Regions from separate parts of the Allobosea sp. 2KB_26 genome, predicted to be linked through region 1. Evidence: riboswitches for the same ligand, from Rfam matches in the RefSeq annotation. Region 1 holds a riboswitch; each other region holds the start of a gene.

Region 1 (4,398 bases):
CAAGCAGGCGGCCGGCGGCGCTCAAGGAGCCGGATTCGACGATCCTGACGAAGAGAGCCATGCCGGAGAGGTCGACAGCGTCGGTCATCGTTCCAGATATAGAACGCCGGCGTTTCAAAGGCGAGGCTACTGTTCCATATGGCTGGCGGCCATAGTCGTTGCATCACCCGCCCTTGATGAGGAGCGACCGATGAACGCGCCCGCCAAACCTTATGCCCCGCTGACCTCCGACAATGCCGCGCTCATTCTCGTCGACCATCAGGTCGGGCTGATGAGCGGTGTGCGGGATTATTCCACCGGCGAGCTCAAGCACAATGTCGTCGCGCTCGCCAAGGCCGCCCAATTGCTGAAATTGCCGATCGTGGTGACGACGACGGCGCGCGATAGCATGTGGGGACCGACCTTTCCCGAACTCGTCGCGGCGCTGCCCGGCGTCACGATCCTGGACCGGGCCTCGGTCAATGCCTGGGACGACCCGAAGGTTGCAGCCGCGATCGAAGCGACGGGGCGCAGGAAGCTGATCTTCGCCGGCATCTCGCTGGAGGTGTGCGCTGCGTTCCCCGCCATGACGGCGATCGGCAAGGGCTATGAATCCTATGTCGCTGTCGACGCGTCGGGCACGTTCAGCGAGACGAAGCGGCAGGCCGGGCTGCTGCGGATGGTCCAGGCCGGCGTGGTCGTGTCCGACTATGCGACCCTGATGGTCGAGATCCTGAAGGACAATACTCACCCGCAAGCCGGGGCCGTCTATGGCGCGCTCGACATGCCCTGGGCGACGCTGGTCGGCCAGATCGCGCAGGCCTACGGACGATAACCGGCCTCCCGTCGGCGCACGAGCGTCAAGTCGAGAGGCTTCGATGGCCCCGCGAAGATTCCGGCCCGTGGCCCTCCAGCCTGGGTCCTCCCGACATTTGTGTCGGGTTGGCTCTTGACCTCGCTGCTGCCCCGGCTCCAGACTGCGCGCATTCCAGGGAGATCCCCGGCAAGGGGCTGAGAAACCGCTGGCAGACCGGGTGTTCCCCGGAAAGGCGCGCGGAAATCCTTCGAACCTGATCCGGCTCATACCGGCGGAGGGATGGAGCGTCGAGGCACTTGCCGGCAGCCGAAGGGCTGCCAGATCTCCTTACCCGAGCTGGGCGAGGAGTTTGCCATGCGCGGCCCGCCACACACCACCCTTCGCCGATCTGGCGACGATCCTGGGCCCGTCGCCTGCGAGGTGCCGTCCTCCACCGATATCGCCATCATTGGCGGTGGCCTGATCGGTTTGTCCATCGGCTGGCGGTTGGCCCGGCGCGGGTTTGATGTGACGGTTTTCGAGCGTGGCACGATCGGACAGGGAGCAAGCCTTGCCGCGACCGGCATGCTGGCCGCGGCCGCCGAGCTGGAGCCGGGCGGCGAGGACCATCTGCCGCTGGCGCTCGAAAGCCAGCGGCTCTGGCCGGTTTTTGCACGCGAGCTCGAAGCCGATGGCGGGCTCGGCATCGACTATCGCCGGGACGGTGTCCTGCTGGTCGCGCTGGGGCGTGAAGAGGTCGAGCGCCTGCGTTTCCGCCATGACCTGCAACGGCGCGCCGAGGTCGAGGCGGCATGGCTTAGCGGGGCGCAATGCCGCGAACGCGAACCCGGGCTGAGGCCCTCGGTCGTTGCCGGCATTCTCTGCCCCGCCGACCATCAGGTCGATCCGCCGCGCGTCATGGCGGCGCTGCGACGCGCCTGTCTCGCGGCCGGAGCGCACCTGGTCGAAGCCTGCGAGGCCGAGCCGGAGCTGGCCGGGGGCCGCGTTCTCGGCGTCTCGACGCCGCGCGGACTCTGCAAGGCCCCGGTCGTGATTGCGGCTGCCGGCGCCTGGACCCGATTTCAGGGGCTCGACATCCCCGTCCGCCCGCTCAAGGGCCAGTCGCTCGCGCTCCGCAGCACGCCCGGGACCGGTACGCTCGCGCGCGTCGTCTGGACCGAGCAAGTGCATCTCGCCCCCAAGAGCGACGGCACTCTCCTGGTCGGCGCCACCATGGAAGAACGCGGCTTCGACGACAGCGTGACTGCTGGCGGCGTCTATGCCCTGCTCGACGGTGCCCGGCGCGCACTGCCCTCGATCGAGGAAATGCCGGTCGAGGCGATCTGGTCCGGCTTTCGCCCGACCTCCATCGACGATGCGCCGATCCTTGGCGAGACGGGGATATCGGGCCTGCTCGTTGCGACCGGGCATCACCGCAACGGCTATTTGCTCGCCCCCGTCACGGCAGCCGCGATCGAGCAACTCCTCGTCGAAGATCGCATCACGGGACCGGCCGCTTCATTCGGCCAGGCGCGCTTCACCCCAACTCTGGAGGCAATCTCATGAAACTCATCATCAACGGCAAGGACCGCGAGAGCGCGGCCGAGAATCTGGCGGCGCTTTGGCAGGAGGAGACGTCCGAGCTGGACTTGCCGGGACCGCAGGGCTTCGCCATCGCGCTGAATGGCACCGTGGTGCGGCAGGTCGACTGGGCGCAGACGCCTCTGTCGCGCAACGACCGCGTCGAAATCATCCGTGCCTTCGCGGGAGGCTGACATGAACACCCCGATCGAGGCCCTTACCATCGCCGGCACGTCATTGTCGTCGCGGCTCCTCATTGGCACGGCCGGCTATCCGAGCCAGCGCATCATGGTCGATGCCATCAAGGCCAGCGGTTCGGACCTTGTCACGCTCTCCGTGCGTCGCATTTCGCTGCAGGGCCATGGCTCCGACACGCTGCGCCTGCTTGCCGGCCGCCGCTTCCTGCCCAACACGGCAGGCTGCGAGACCGCGCGCGACGCGATCCTCACCGCCGAGCTTGCACGCGAGGCGCTCGGCACCAACTGGATCAAGCTCGAGGTGATCGGCGATCGCGAGACGCTCTATCCCGATGTTGGCGAGTTGCTGGAGGCGACGCGCCAACTTGTCGACAAGGGGTTCGTCGTGCTGCCCTATTGCAACGACGATCCGGTCATCTGCGCGCGCCTGGCTGATCTCGGAGCCGCCGCCGTGATGCCGATGGGGTCGCTGATCGGCTCGGGCATGGGCGTCGCCAATCCAGCCAATCTCGAGCTGATCTGTGCACGCTCGCCCGTGCCCGTGATCGTCGATGCCGGCATCGGCACCGCCTCCGACGCCGTGATCGCCATGGAATGCGGCGCGAGCGGGGTTCTGCTCAACACCGCCGTCGCCAAGGCCGATGATCCCGTGCGAATGGCACTCGCCATGCGTCACGCCGTCGAGGCCGGCTGGAACGCCCGCCTGGCGGGGCGCATTCCGCGGCGTGGGCGGGCTCAGCCGTCCAGCCCCCAGCTCGGGCTTGTGGGTTCGTGAACAGGCTGCCCGACCGGCTGCTCGTCGTCACCGACCGGCATCAGGCCGTGAAGCCCTTGCCGCAGCTTGTCTCTGCGGCGCTCGCCGGCGGGGCACGCTGGATCTGGCTGCGCGATCGCGATCTCGATCAGGCGGAACGCCGCAGCCTGGCGCTGCAGCTGCATGAGCTCGTGAGCATGGCGGATGCGGTCCTGACGATCGGCGGTGATGTTGATCTCGCCGCCCGGGTCGGGGCGCGGGGCGTCCATCTGCAATCGGCTGGAGCGATCTCCGCGGCCCGCGCCGTGCTCGGCGTCTCCGCGCTGATCGGCGTTTCCGCGCATGACGAGGCCGATGTCCGGGCGGCAGCAGCGGCAGGCGCCGATTATGTCACGGCGAGCCCGATCTTCGCGACGGCGAGCAAGCCTGGCTATGGCCCGGCCTTGGGCCTGACCGTGCTGCGGCGCTGGGCGGCGATCGGCCTGCCGGTCGTGGCCCTTGGCGGCATCACCTGCGACCGCGCGTCACTCTGTATCGAGGCTGGTGCTGTGGGAGTTGCAGTGATGGGGGAGGTGATGCGAGCCGTGGATACGGCCAAGACCATTCGCAGCCTTCGCGCCTGCGCGCTCATGAGTCCACGCCCTGGTGTATGAGCAGGTCGAAACGAGAGGAATGGCCTGCGCCAATGCGACGGATCGTGATCCTGGGGAATGCCGGCAGCGGCAAGTCGACGCTCGCGCGCGCACTGGGCGAGCGCCTCGCGCTGCCGGTCGTGCATCTCGACCGCCTGTTCTGGGAGGCCGGCTGGACGAAGGCCGAGCCCCGGCTCTTTCGGGATCGCGTGCGGGACGCCGTGTCCGGCGATGCTTGGATCTGCGAGGGCAACTACTCCAGCCAGACCTTCGAATTGAGGCTGCCGCGCGCCGATATCGTCATCTGGCTCGACGTCCCGCGGACCACCTGCCTGGCCCGCGTCCTGTGGCGCAGCATCCTGAACCGGCCGCGGCCCGATCTCCCCGATGGCTGCACCGAAAAGCTGAACGCGGAGTTCCTCGGCTTCCTCCGATATGTCTGGGCCTTCGATAGGGACA
Region 2 (4,398 bases), on a different contig from region 1:
CGGGCAACTGCCGCCTCCTGACCGGCAGGGTCGTCGCGGTGGCATCGGGCTCGGTGGCGCGGCTGCAATCGGACTTGGCGTCGGTATGCTCGGCGGCATCATGGCGACGCAGGGCGCGACCCGTCTCGATGATGTCCGTGGCCGCCGCGAGGAGCGTCGCGAGGGCGACGTCACGATCATTCGCGAGCCCGGTCGCACGATCATCCGCGACGACGACCGTGCCATCATCCGCCGCGACGAGACCGAGCGCTTTCGCGACCTCGGCTGGCAGGGGCGGACCGAACGGCGCGGAGACGAGAACGTCACCGTGTACGAACGGCCGGACGGCAGCCGCATCATCACCGTGACCGACGAGGACGGCCGCCTGATCCGCCGGACCCGGCGCATGCGCGACGGCGATGAGATCGTGATGATCGACAATACCCGCCGCGATCGGCCGGACATGCGCTTCTCGGATGAGGTCGTCGTGCTGCCGCCGCCGCCGCTGCCGATCCCGCGCGAGCGCTATATCGTCGATGCCGAGCAGGCCGATCAGCGCCTGATCTACGAGACGATCACTGCCCCGCCGATCGCCGCGATCCCGCGTCGCTACACGCTCGACGAAGTCCGCTATTCGCCGGACCTGCGCGCCCGCATGCGCAGCGTCGATATCGACACGGTGACATTCGAGACCGGATCCTGGGAGGTCACGCCCAATCAGGCGCAGCGGCTCTCGGTGATTGCCGCCTCGATCAGCCAGGCACTGCAGCGCGCGCCGAACGAGGTCTTCCTGGTCGAGGGCCATACCGACGCCGTCGGCTCGGATGTCGACAACCTCTCGCTCTCGGATCGCCGGGCCCAATCCGTCGCCGAGATCCTGACGCGCGATTTCCAGGTGCCGCCGGAGAACCTGACGACGCAGGGCTATGGCGAGCAGTATCTCAAGGTGCAGACGCAGGAGGCCGCGCGCGAGAACCGCCGCGTCACGCTCCGACGCATCACCCCGCTATTGGCCGGACAGAACCAGCCGCAGTGAACCGATCGAACCGGCGCGGGGGGCGACCGTCGCGCCGGCCTCCCCGGTTCGGGGGATTCAGGAATCAGCAAGCTCTCATGCTTAAGACCTCCCGTAAGGAGAGTTGATGATGAGTGAGACATCCGTCGCGATCGCCCAGAGCTTTGCCGCAAGCCAGGCAGCCTCGACCCGCCAGACCCTGCAGACCGCGATGGTGAAGCAGCAGGCCTCGTCCGACCAGGCGCTCGTGGATATGCTGCAGCAGAGCGCCGAAACCCAGAAGGCTACTCTAGCCGCTGGCCAGGGCCAGAACGTCGACATTCTCGCCTGAAGGCGGCATTCCGGCGCCGCATGGCCGGGTCGCATCCGGCCCGTTGCCGGTTGCGTTCAAGAGCCGCCGGCCCTAACCTCCGCCTCGTTCCGAGGGGTGCTCGCAAGAGCTGAGATGGCGTCCAAAGCCGAACCCGTCGAACCTGATCCGGGTCATACCGGCGGAGGGACTGGAACGCGGCGTGCGCCACACGTGTACCCGCAGACAGCGACTGGACCGCTTCTAAACCCGGATCTCCTGAACCTTGGACCAAGGAGGAGATCCCATGAACGCCCATACCAAGCCACAGAAGAATACCGTCAAGGCGGCCCCTCAAACCGTAACGACCGGCCCGATCATCGGCTCGCGCAAGATCTATGTCGCGCCGCCGGACCACCCCGAGATGCGGGTGCCTTTCCGCGAAGTACAGCTCACCACCGATTCCGAGCCGCCGGTCCGCATCTACGATCCGTCCGGTCCGTTCACCGAGAGCGATGTCACGATCGATCTCAATGCCGGCCTGCCGCAGCCGCGCCGGGCCTGGCTCGATGCTCGTGGCTTCACGACCGTGCCCGGCCGTGCCGTCACCGCCGCCGATAACGGCCATATCTCGGCGGAACAGCTCGTTCCCGCCTGCCCGGCCGCCCGCCCGATCCTCGAGGCCAAGCCCGGCCAGATGGCGACCCAGTACGAGTTCGCCAAGGCCGGCATCATCACGCCCGAGATGATCTATGTCGCGCATCGCGAGAATCTCGGCCGCGCCGCGATGCTCGAAGGCGCCCGCGAGCGCCATGCCGATGGCCAGAGCTTCGGCGCCTCGGTTCCGGAATTCGTCACCCCTGAATTCGTGCGCGAGGAAATCGCGCGCGGCCGCGCCATCATTCCCGCCAATATCAACCATCCCGAACTGGAGCCGATGGCGATCGGCCGCAATTTCCTGGTCAAGATCAACGCCAATATCGGCAATTCGGCCGTGACCTCCGGCGCTGCCGAGGAGGTCGAGAAGCTGGTCTGGGCAATCCGCTGGGGCGCCGACACGGTGATGGACCTGTCGACCGGCCGCAACATCCACAACATCCGCTCCTGGATCCTGCGCAACTCGCCGGTTCCGATCGGTACGGTGCCGATCTACCAGGCGCTGGAGAAGGTCGGCGGCGACCCGATCAAGCTCGACTGGGAGGTCTTCAAGGACACGCTGATCGAGCAGGCCGAGCAGGGCGTCGACTATTTCACCATCCACGCCGGCGTGCGGCTGCCCTATGTCCCGCTCACCGCGAGCCGCGTCACGGGCATCGTCTCGCGCGGCGGCTCGATCATGGCGCGCTGGTGCCTCGCGCACCACAAGGAGAGCTTCCTCTACGAGCGCTTCGACGAGATTTGCGAGATCATGCGCAAATATGACGTCTCCTTCTCGCTCGGCGATGGCCTGCGTCCGGGCTCGATCGCCGACGCCAATGACCGCGCCCAGTTCGCCGAGCTGGAGACGCTGGGCGAGCTCACCAAGGTCGCCTGGGACAAGGGCTGCCAGGTGATGATCGAGGGCCCCGGCCACGTGCCGATGCATAAGATCAAGGAGAACATGGACAAGCAGCTGCGCGAATGCGGCGAGGCGCCGTTCTACACGCTGGGACCGCTGACCACCGACATCGCGCCGGGTTACGACCACATCACCTCAGGCATCGGCGCGGCGATGATCGGCTGGTTCGGCTGCGCCATGCTCTGCTATGTCACGCCCAAGGAGCATCTCGGCCTTCCCAACCGCGACGACGTCAAGACCGGCGTCATCACCTATCGGATCGCGGCCCATGCCGCCGATCTCGCCAAGGGCCATCCGGCGGCCAAGATCCGCGACGACGCGGTCTCGCGTGCCCGCTTCGACTTCCGCTGGGAAGACCAGTTCAACCTGGCGCTCGACCCCGACACCGCGCGCTCCTTCCATGACGAGACCCTGCCGAAGGACGCTCACAAGGTCGCGCATTTCTGCTCGATGTGCGGGCCGAAATTCTGCTCCATGAAGATCACGCAGGATCTGCGCGCCGAAGTGCTGGCGATGGGTGAGAACGAACGCGCAGCGCTCGAAGGCATGGCGGAGAAATCGCAGGAATTCCTGGCCAAGGGCGGCAATCTCTATTTGCCGGCGGCCGAATGAGCGCGACGATGACCGCGGCCCGCCTCGACGCGACGGTCGTCGCGGGCGTGCTGGCGCGGGTGGCGACGAGCCGCCCGCGTGTGCAGTGCCTCACCAATACAGTGGCGCAGAACATCACGGCGAACATGCTGCTCGCCTTCGGCGCGATCCCGTCCATGGCGATCCATGTCGACGAGGTCGCGGCGATGGCCGAAGGCGCGGGCGCGATCCTGATCAATATCGGCACGATCAATGCCGAGAGCGAACTTGCCATCCCCAAGTTGCTGGAGGTTGCGCGCGACCGACGGAAGCCGCTCGTCTTCGATCCGGTCTTCGTCGAGCTCTCGCCGCTGCGCCAGCACGTGGCGCGCGAGGTGCTGCGCCTGCCGAACATCGTGGTGCGCGGCAACGCGACCGAGATGGCCGCGCTCGCGGCCGATCTCGAGACGGCGCGCGAGCGCAACCTCACGCTCGTCACCACCGGCAAGGTCGACCGGATTGCGGGGGCGAGCGGGACGTTATCCATTTCCCACGGCCATCCGCTGATGACGAAGGTCACCGGGGTCGGCTGCGCAGCGGGCGCCCTGATCGCGGCATGCTGCGCGGTCGAGGGCGATCCGGCGATCGCGGCGGCCGCCGCGCTGACCGCCTATGGCATCGCCGGTGAGATTGCGGCAGAGACATCGCAAGGGCCCGGCAGCTTCGCCGTGCACCTGATCGACGCGCTGGCAGGAATGGACGAAGCCACGCTGCGCGAACGCATGGGAGAGCACGGGTGAGCGTTGATATCCGCCTTTACGGCATTGTCGATCCGCAGATCGCGGCCGGGCGCTCGCTGGCCGACCTGGCGCGTGCCGCGGTCGATGGCGGCGCCACCCTGATCCAGCTGCGCGCCAAGACGGAGACGACGCGCGAGATGGTGCGCGAGGCTCGGGCCATCCGCTCGGCCCTGCACGGCACAAGGGT
Region 3 (4,398 bases), on a different contig from region 1:
AGCAGGAAGACGAAGGTGGCAAGCGCCGGAGCCTCGCGCCGGATCACGGGCCAGTCGAGATGCCGGAAACAATCGGCGGCGGAGAAGCCGAGCGCCGAGGCCAGGCGCCTCCGCTCGCCGGGTTCGCGGCCGAAGGCCTGAAGCAGCGTGCGCGTCACCAGCGGCATATTCATCAACACATGAGCGATCAGGATACCCTGGAGCCCGTAGATCGCCGGCGGTTCAGCTCCAACGGCACGCGCCAGGTCGCCGAGCAGCCCGGAACGGCCATAGATCGCGATGACGCCGAAGACGATAACGATCGTCGGTGCGACGGCGGCGGCGGTCAGCACGGCGAGCAGGAGGTTGCGGCCTGGGAAGCGGCGGCGCAGCAAGGCAAGCGCCAGTGCCGTGCCCAGCAGGATCGAGAGCAGCATCGACAGGCCCGCCTGGACGGTCGCTCCTGCGACGAGGCGAGCGAGATAGGGGCCGAGCGACGACAGGGCCGCGACGTTGCCCCCGGCTCCCGCCAGCCCGGCGAGCGAGGCGCCGGCGAGCGCAAGGATGGCAAGCGCAGTGAGCGTGGCCGGGCGGAACAAGGCCTCAGCGGCTCGCTGCGGCGAGCCAGGCGTCGATGAAGCTTCGGCGCTGCGTGCGCACCTCGTCCGGCGTGAACAGCAAGGTCCGTTCCGGCTTGATGATATCGGCGAATGATGCCGGCAGTCCACCTGCCGCCTGTTTCGCCGGCATCATCCAGTTGCCTTCCGGGATCAGCAATTGGAAGGCGTCCGAAAGCGTGAAGGCGAGGAAGCGTTTGGCGAGCTCGGGCTGCCGCGTCGTGCGCGTCATGCCGGCGAGTTCGATATGCAGATAGTGGCCTTCGCTGAAGGGCGCGGCCTTGTACTGCGTCTTCTTCTCCACGCCGATGTGATAGGCCGGCGAGGTCGCGTAGGAGAGCACCATGTCGGCCTCGCCCTTAAGGAAGAGCCCGTAGGCCTCCGACCAGCCCTTGGTGAAGGTAACGATGCGGGGCTTGAGCCTGGTCCAGGCGGCGTCGGCGCCGTCGCCATAAACGGCTCGCATCCAGAGCAGGAAGCCAAGCCCGGGCGCGCTGGTGCGCGGATCCTGCAGCACCAGCTTCGGCCCATTCGGATCGTCGACAAGCTGCTTCAGGCTGGTGGGCGGCGCGGCAAGTTTGGTTGAATCATAGACGAAGGCGAGATGCCCCCAGTCGAAGGGCAGGAAGGTATCGTCGGTCCAGGCGATGGGCAAAGTGAGTGCTGTAGTATCCTGGCCATGGGGCTGGAACAGGCCCGTGGCCTTGGCTTCCGCCGCAAGGTTCATGTCGAGGCCGAGCACGGCATCGGCCTTGGTCGTCTCACCCTCCAGCTTCAGGCGCGCAACGAGGGAGCCGGCATCGTCGCTTGCGACCCAGTTCAGCGTGCAACTGCATTGCGCCTCGAAGGCCGCCTTCACCTTGGCGCCGGGGCCATATTTCCCGGTGAAGGAGGAATAGGTGTAGACGGTCAGCGCCGGTTTCTCCTGCGCCATGGACGGCGTCGTAAGCAGAAGCACCGAGAGCGCGGTGGCGATCCGGGTCATCCGGCTGTTCAGAAAGGTCATGGCGTCACCCCGCATGCATTCGACGGCGGCCCTTGACGGTCGAGAGGGGAGGCCACCTCCGGTGCGAGACGCCGGTGCTCAATCCCTCCGCCGGCACGATCCGGATCAGGTTCGACGGGTTGAAAGCCCTGCGCTTCCCTCTCAGCCCGAAACCGCCGGGCACCCCGTTGAGACGGTCAAGGGAATAGCGAGCGGGCACGGGCGAGTCCAGTTGATGCCGCCGATCCATCGCAACGGGCATTGCGCGTCGTCGCCTGACCATGCTGGTATATCTCTTGCTTGACAGAAGGCAGGCGCGCCTGGCGCGAAAGCTCAAGAGCAAGGGGATGTCGCATGCGATTCAATCGCCGTCAGATTCTGGCCGGAAGTTCCGCCTTAACCACTTCCAGTCTCGTCGGATTTCCGTCGCGTGGGCAATCGCGCGCCAATACGCTGCGCTTCATTCCGTCGACGCCGTTGCCCTCGCTCGATCCGATCGTCGCCACGAGCTACGTCATCCGCAATCACGGCTATCTGATATATGATACCTTGTTTGCGACGGACGCGCAGTTCCGCATTCAGCCGCAGATGGTCCAGAGCTGGGAGGCTGCGCCGGACGGGCTGCGCTGGACCTTCCATCTGCGCGACGGACTGATGTTCCATGACGAGCAGCCGGTCAGGGCGCAGGACTGTATTGCTTCGATCAGTCGCTGGTCGGCGCGCGATGCCTTCGGGCAGACCTTCGCGACATTCGTCGAGGGTTACGATGACGTCGATCAGCGCACCTTCGCCATCCGCCTGACGAAGCCCTTCCCGATGCTGCCGGACGCACTCGGCAAGCTCTCCTCGAACGTACCCTTCATCATGCCCGAGCGCGTGGCAATGATGGAGCCGACCAAGAACATCACGGAGGCGATCGGCTCCGGACCCTGGCGCTTCATGGACAAGCAATGGGTGCCGGGCCAGAACGCGGTCTATGAGCGCTTCGCCAAGTACAGGCCGCGAGAGGAGGCGCCATCCTGGGCCGCTGGCGGCAAGGTCGCCAAGATCGACCGCATCGAATGGTTGCCGCTGACCGAGGTTTCGGCCGCAGTCGGCGCGCTGATGCAGGGCGAGGTCGATTGGTATGAACAGCCGCCGGTCGATCTCCTGCCCCTGCTCAAGAGCAATCCCGAGATCGCGATCGAGAACGTGCCGCTCGGGCTGATCCTGCTGATGCGTTTCAACCATCTGCAGCCGCCCTTCAACAATCCCGGCATTCGACGGGCGGTGATGATGGCAATCGACCAGACCGACTACATGGAGGCGGTCGTCGGCAGCAAGGACTACTACAAGGAGTGCAAGACCTTCTTCACGCCGGGCTCGCCGATGTCGACCGGAGCGGGCGGTGAGGCGGCACTCGGCAACAATCTGGAGCGGGCCAAGGCCATGCTTCAGGAGGCCGGCTACAAGAACGAGAAGGTGCTGCTGCTGGCGCCTGCAGACCAGCCGATCGCCTATAACCAGTGCCTGGTGACGCAGGAGCTTTTGAAGAAGCTCGGCATGACTGTCGATCTGGTCGCGACCGACTGGGCCAGCTTCATCGGCCGGCGCTCCAATCGCGGATTGCCGGACCAGGGCGGTTGGTCGGTGTTCCATACGCTCTGGTCGGGCGCCGACGTGCTCAATCCTGCGCTGCATCCGCTGCTGCGCAGCAATGGCTCTGCCGCCTGGTTCGGCTGGCCGGAGGATCCCACGCTGGAAGGCCTGCGGGATCAGTGGATAGCAACGCCTGATGTGGCCAGGCAGAAGGAACTGGCCGCCTCGATCGAGAAGCGCGCCTTCGAGACGGTACCCTATGCGCCGGCCGGGCTGGTGCAACAGCCAATGGCCTATCGCAAGAGCCTGACCGGCATGGTGCTCTCGCCGGTGCAATTCTTCTGGAACATGGAGAAGAAGGCCTGAGGACGGAGGGGCCATTGCCGTCGGGATGCTGGGTGATGCCAAAGGCACCGCGCTCGCGGCTCTGATCGCGAAACCATCGCCACGCTCTGCGACGGATTCCTGCTCGCTGCTTCACTCCGGCCGGAGTGAAGCAGTTCGGTGCCGGCGCCGATCACACAGCTTCTGCTTGTCGCGCAGGCGCGCTGCCCGGCGGCTGCGCTTGCGTCACTTCCTTTCCCCGCCTAATCAGCCCGGCAAGGCCGCGCTGGCCCCAGCAACATCCGACAAACGCGTGAGGCGACCATGGCGACCCACAAGCTCCTCCTCCTGCCGGGCGACGGCATCGGCCCCGAAGTGACCGGCCAGGTCGAGAAGATCGTCGGCTGGTTCGAGAAGCAGGGCGTCGCCTCCTTCGCCATCGAGCGCGGACTTGTCGGCGGCGCCGCCTATGACGCACATAAGGCGGCGATCTCGGAAGGCGACATGAAGCTCGCCCAGGACGCCGATGCGGTGCTGTTCGGCGCTGTCGGCGGCCCGAAATGGGCGGATGTACCCTACCAGCACCGTCCCGAGGCGGGCCTGCTGCGGCTGCGCAAGGACCTTGGCCTGTTTGCGAATCTGCGCCCCGCGATCTGCTATCCGGCGCTGGCTTCCGCCTCTTCGCTCAAGCCCGAAGTAGTCGAGGGGCTCGACATCCTGATCGTGCGTGAGCTCACCGGCGGCGTCTATTTCGGCGAGCCGAAAGAAATCGTCACGCTGGAGGACGGCTCCAAGCGCGGCGTCGATACCCAGCTCTACACCACGCCCGAGATCGAACGCATCGCGCGCGTCGCCTTCGAGCTGGCGCGCACCCGCCGCAACAAGGTCTCCTCGGCCGAAAAGCACAACGTCATG

Evidence for each region. Region 1 has a riboswitch for thiamine pyrophosphate ahead of thiO (glycine oxidase ThiO). Riboswitches for the same ligand answer to the same signal wherever they lie in the genome.
Region 2: linked by a shared signal. The riboswitch ahead of thiC (phosphomethylpyrimidine synthase ThiC) and the one ahead of thiO (glycine oxidase ThiO) in region 1 are both predicted to bind thiamine pyrophosphate.
Region 3: linked by a shared signal. The riboswitch ahead of thiB (thiamine ABC transporter substrate binding subunit) and the one ahead of thiO (glycine oxidase ThiO) in region 1 are both predicted to bind thiamine pyrophosphate.

The regions. Positions count from the first base shown of each region.
Region 1 covers NZ_JBFRHE010000013.1:59,605-64,002, reverse strand. The annotation lists gene AB4099_RS26860 (LysR family transcriptional regulator) at 1-88, opposite strand, end outside; gene AB4099_RS26855 (isochorismatase family protein) at 191-814, shown strand; TPP riboswitch at 961-1,093, shown strand; gene thiO (glycine oxidase ThiO) at 1,151-2,341, shown strand; gene thiS (sulfur carrier protein ThiS) at 2,338-2,550, shown strand; gene thiG (thiazole synthase) at 2,552-3,328, shown strand; gene AB4099_RS26835 (thiamine phosphate synthase) at 3,325-3,960, shown strand; gene AB4099_RS26830 (P-loop NTPase family protein) at 3,993-4,398, shown strand, end outside.
Region 2 covers NZ_JBFRHE010000004.1:516,148-520,545, reverse strand. The annotation lists partial or broken gene AB4099_RS15860 (OmpA family protein) at 1-1,015, shown strand, start outside; gene AB4099_RS15855 (hypothetical protein) at 1,125-1,325, shown strand; TPP riboswitch at 1,408-1,512, shown strand; gene thiC (phosphomethylpyrimidine synthase ThiC) at 1,591-3,453, shown strand; gene AB4099_RS15845 (hydroxyethylthiazole kinase) at 3,462-4,211, shown strand; gene thiE (thiamine phosphate synthase) at 4,208-4,398, shown strand, end outside.
Region 3 covers NZ_JBFRHE010000001.1:465,324-469,721, reverse strand. The annotation lists gene AB4099_RS02270 (ABC transporter permease family protein) at 1-578, opposite strand, end outside; gene thiB (thiamine ABC transporter substrate binding subunit) at 583-1,602, opposite strand; TPP riboswitch at 1,668-1,779, opposite strand; gene AB4099_RS02260 (ABC transporter substrate-binding protein) at 1,936-3,525, shown strand; gene leuB (3-isopropylmalate dehydrogenase) at 3,808-4,398, shown strand, end outside.